DNA from 2 places in the Paenibacillus sp. LPE1-1-1.1 genome. Region 1 is predicted to be linked to the other one. Evidence: riboswitches for the same ligand, from Rfam matches in the RefSeq annotation. Region 1 holds a riboswitch; the other holds the start of a gene.

What was found. A riboswitch is a leader RNA that binds a small molecule or an ion and turns the genes downstream of it on or off. The one in region 1 is predicted to bind cyclic di-AMP.
Region 2: another riboswitch for cyclic di-AMP. It lies ahead of MRBLPE1_RS33040 (ubiquitin-like domain-containing protein); the one in region 1 lies ahead of MRBLPE1_RS16480 (TrkH family potassium uptake protein).

Annotation. Positions count from the first base shown of each region.
Region 1 covers NZ_JBEGHY010000012.1:1,346,893-1,349,288, forward strand. Annotated here, with positions in the region: gene MRBLPE1_RS16475 (type II CAAX prenyl endopeptidase Rce1 family protein) at 1-549, opposite strand, end outside; cyclic di-AMP (ydaO/yuaA leader) riboswitch at 795-995, shown strand; gene MRBLPE1_RS16480 (TrkH family potassium uptake protein) at 1,088-2,396, shown strand, end outside.
Region 2 covers NZ_JBEGHY010000048.1:65,913-68,308, reverse strand. Annotated here, with positions in the region: gene MRBLPE1_RS33045 (TatD family hydrolase) at 1-316, shown strand, start outside; cyclic di-AMP (ydaO/yuaA leader) riboswitch at 501-681, shown strand; gene MRBLPE1_RS33040 (ubiquitin-like domain-containing protein) at 933-2,081, shown strand; gene rnmV (ribonuclease M5) at 2,207-2,396, shown strand, end outside.

The DNA.
Region 1 (2,396 bases):
GTAACCGGCAGGCGCTTCGCCGTGCCACTCACCTTTTTCATTGATGCTGGTCTCCTTAAATGCGGCGCCGCCGAAGCTTTGCGTGTTTAGAAAAGCGGCGACTTCCTTATTCATATCGGTGTCAGACAGCCCTGGTCCGTCAATAAGAAAGTTCCAGGCGACGATTTTTTCGCTTTGCATATGTACGTAAACGAAGCCGCTTCCACCGTCCGTAAATTTCAAATCGACTTGGAACGTATCCGTAGGGAAGCTCGGATCGTATTTATCGCTATACGTGTTGACCAGTTTATGTTTGTTTAAGTAGCCGTTTATCAATTTATCGGTTTGATGCACCGCTTTGGCCGATTTCACCTCTAGGCCTGTGTGTTTCTCGGCGAAAGAAGCAGCGCGGTCCTCGGCGTCTGATTTTGCAATAACTTTTGTGTTTAATTCGCCTGTAACGATGGATGCGATCATGGGGCCTACTTCAACCGCAACGTAAATGAGGAAGCAAGCAATCGCTGCCCACAGAAAACGTTTCCATTCGTTTGGCTTGATTGAATCAATCATGGGTTCACCTCAACTGTCCTTTTAATGAATAACTTATTCCATTACCTTAACATATAAATCCCTGAATTATCCAATGAAAAAGCATGTCTGCTTTCAAAAAAATGCGAAATAACGATATCCGGCAAGCCTGATGCTTGCTGCTTCATCGCGATGCCCTTATTTGGCCTTAAATCGTCTGGTTTGTCCCAAACATCCCCTTTATATCGTGACTGCTTTGGGATTATAATCGTTAACGTCATACAAATCGCATAGCAAAGCCGAATTTCCTATGGAAAACGGGGGAACCATAAAGCTGTCATCGCAGAATCAGATTCAAGAGAATCGATTCTCATTTGGCGGCATGGGGTGAATTTTAGCGGTGAAGCATCGACTTCCGCCGCCGAATAGGGCTGCCTGTCCAGGCCCGAATCCGTCAGCTAACCTCGTAGGCAACCTGGAACAGGACTCATCGCACAGAGCACTTGAGTTTCAGTGCTTTTTTTTATGCTTATATATAGATAATGCATGGTTATGACTTAACGCAGAAGAAGGTTGAATAATGAAGCTGGATTGGAATGTGTTGAAATGGTCCCCGCCGCGGATATTGGTCAGCGGGTTTGCGCTTATTATCGTGCTGGGCGCATTGTTATTATCCATGCCGTTTGCCTCGGCGAGCGGAGAAAGGCTCCCTTTTTTGGACGCATTGTTTACGGCTACTTCGGCCACCTGCGTAACGGGGCTGGTTGTGGTAGATACGGGGACTTATTTTTCGGTCGCGGGCCAGGTTATATTAATGTGCCTGTTTCAACTGGGCGGTCTCGGCTTTATGACAATGGCAACGCTTGTCGCTCTCGTGCTGCGCAAGAAAATTTCGTTGCGCGAGCGGTTATTGCTGCAGGAGGCGATGAATCAATCAAGCATGGAAGGGATCGTAAGGCTGATCAGGCGGGTGATCGGGTATTCATTAGCTATCGAACTTATCGGCTTTATCTTGTTTTCTTTTAGGTTTGCATTCGATATGCCTATAGGAAAGGCGTTATTTTTCGGCTCTTTCCATGCCGTGTCCTTATTCAATAACGCCGGGTTTGATATTTTCGGAGGATACCGCAGCCTTACGCTTTATGTAGAAGATCCCATCGTCAATATTACGGCTATGCTTCTTATCATAACGGGAGGCCTGGGCTTCGTCGTGATGTCTGATCTAATGGAATTCCGCAAAAACCAAAAACTATCGCTGCACAGCAAGGTCGTCCTTTCCATGACGGGAACGTTAATTGCCGTAGGTACAATCGTTATTTTTGTTTTTGAATTTTCGAATACGAAGACGCTTGGTTCATTAGACTGGAGTGGTAAAATTTGGTCCTCGTTTTTTCAGTCCGTCACGCCAAGGACTGCCGGAGCCAATACGCTCGACTATACGGCACTTCGTCAAGCTACCGTATTTTTTACGATTATATTGATGTTCATCGGTGCGTCCCCCGGTTCAACGGGCGGCGGTATCAAGACCACCACCTTTACGACTTTGGTTGGTGCCGTAATCGCGATGATTCGCGGACGCGAGGATATCGTCTTCTTTCGGTACCGGCTCGGCAAAGACAGGATATTCAAAGCGCTCACCATTACTTTAATATCACTGGGGCTCGTCATTATTGTAACGATGGTCTTATCGATGACCGAGGATCAGGCCTTTTTAAAGCTGTTGTTCGAAGCGACCTCAGCTTTCGGTACGGTAGGCTTATCCGTTGGCGTTACGCCAGAGCTCAGCAATGTGGGGAAAATAGTCATTGCATTTACGATGTTTGCCGGCCGGCTTGGTCCATTGACGCTTGCTTATGCGTTAGGGCCCCGTACGGAAAAAGAATTATACC
Region 2 (2,396 bases), on a different contig from region 1:
TATGCACTGCTTCTCAGGCAGCTGGGAAACGGCCAAACAATGCTTGGATATGAATTTTTATATTTCGTTCGGAGGGCCGGTTACATTCCAAAATGCAAGGGTGCCGAAAGAGGTGCTTAAGCAGGTTCCGCTCGACCGGATTTTGATCGAAACGGATGCTCCGTATTTGGCTCCTCACCCCTTCAGAGGGAAGCGAAATGAGTCCTCTTATGTATCGCTCGTCGCAGAGATGGCTTCCCAATTATTGGGTAAAACGGTAGATGAAATAGGCGCAATTACGACCGAGAACGGTAAAAAATGTTTTGGGATTGTATGAAAACGAGAGAAATGAAGAGAATAAAAGACCTTTATCGCGTAAAAAGTGATTTTTATCGTGATTATCGCTTAATTATTCCGTCTTTATCCACCTTTTTCGCTTAAATCGTCTTTTATCGTATCTTTACAATTGACCGCTTATGAGGGTATGATTCATCTCAGAGCATTAACATTTTGTATTGGATTTCCAGTTTGCGCTTAATCTCCAATTGGAGAGCGGGGGAACCAGGTGCGGGTTATTGTACCGTATTATGAATTCTTCAGGGGTGAATTTCGAAGCCTTTGCCATGAGCATTGCGTTAAGAATAGGGCGGCTCTCTTGCCCGAATCCGTCAGCTAACCTCGTAAGCGTTATAGAGAGTGATCAACCTCGTGCATCCATTTTCCTGTATCCCAGTGTAAACAATTACTCGGGAAGCCACGAAACAGATCCTCTGTCGACGGCTTCTTTTTATTTTCGAATAATCGGAAATATGTCGACATAGGGATAAAAGATGGGGGTGGGAGGGTCGATATAGCAATACTGGACTGCGTGCTTGCACGCCAATATACTATAGTCGCGTCAGTTGTATCATGCGTAACACTTGGCGGCGGGGCTATGAAGGAGGACCGATGAAGTGGGAATACTCCAGGTAAAGGACACCCATGGGAAACGATCATCCAGCATGTCTTTCGCATTGCGATGGAAGCGTGAAAACTTGCGTTTGATTCTTTTGAGTGCTACTATCTCAATCGCTATGACTTTCATGTTTTTGGTGTTGTTGTACGGAACGGCTGTCAAAAGCGTCTCCGTAGTAGTGAACGGACAAGAAACCATTGTGGAAACGAAGCAATGGGTCCTGCAACGCCTACTGGATGAACAAGCTATCGCAATTGGACCACATGATGAGGTGTCCATACCGCTTAATGCGGCAATAAAGGACGGAGATCGTATCGAGGTAACTCATGCGATACCGGTAATTGTGAAAGCTGATGGCAAGACCTCTACTGTATACACGACAAAAAGAACAGTACAGGCAGCGATCGAGGAATTACATATTCCAGTTCGTGGTCAAGATAAAGTTATTCCTCCGCTACAAACGGTTTTGGATGCGGAGCTGACGGTAACGGTTGTTCGCGTCGACACGAAGGTGTCAGAGACCGAACGCGCGATGCCTTTCTCTATCGTGAAGAAGTCGGATCCGACACTTGCGGCGGGCAAGGAAAGGCTTGTGCAAACTGGCAAGCAGGGTCTTATCGTTGAGAGCATCGAGAAGCAATACGAGGACGGCGTTCTTATTTCGAAGAAGATGGTCAGCAAGGTTGTCGAGACAGCTGCAGTTGATCAGGTCGTCGCGATCGGTACGAAGAAGGCAGAGCCTAAGGTTACGGTGCTCTCGAGCAAAAGCCCGAGCATTGCAGCGTTAACGAAAAGCGGAGTAACGTTCAACGCGAAGAAAGTGCTTAAGAATGTCACGCTGACGGCATATTCTGCAGGTGTGGCTTCAACAGGCAAAGATGTTGGACATCCGCTATACGGAATTACGGCATCAGGTGCGCGCGTACAAGAAGGGCGTACGATAGCCGTTGATCCGAAGGTTATTCCAATTGGCTGGTGGGTATATATTGAAGGAATCGGTTTCCGCCGTGCTGAGGATAAAGGCAGTGCGATTAAAGGGAACAAAATTGACGTATACTTTGATAGTACGAAGGTTGCCAATAAGTTCGGAAGGAAAAAAGGCATTACCGTATATGTCTTGGGACCGAACAAACCTAGTGCCAGCTAATAAGTAGCGTTACCATCATCTTATCGCCATTTTTAATTAAATATGCCATCATAAGGAGAGGCACTGCCTCTTCTTTTTGCATGTTTTCGGGGCTGTTGCAGCATATGTAGAAGGGGATGATCTTGATGATCAAAGAGATCATTGTCGTTGAAGGAAAAGACGATACCGTCGCCATTAAACGAGCGGTGGAAGCAGATACTATAGAAACAAACGGTTCGGCAATCGGCGAGGATGTGCTGAGGAGAATCGCACTGGCGAACGAGCGCCGCGGCATTATCATATTTACAGATCCCGATCATGCGGGAGAACGGATAC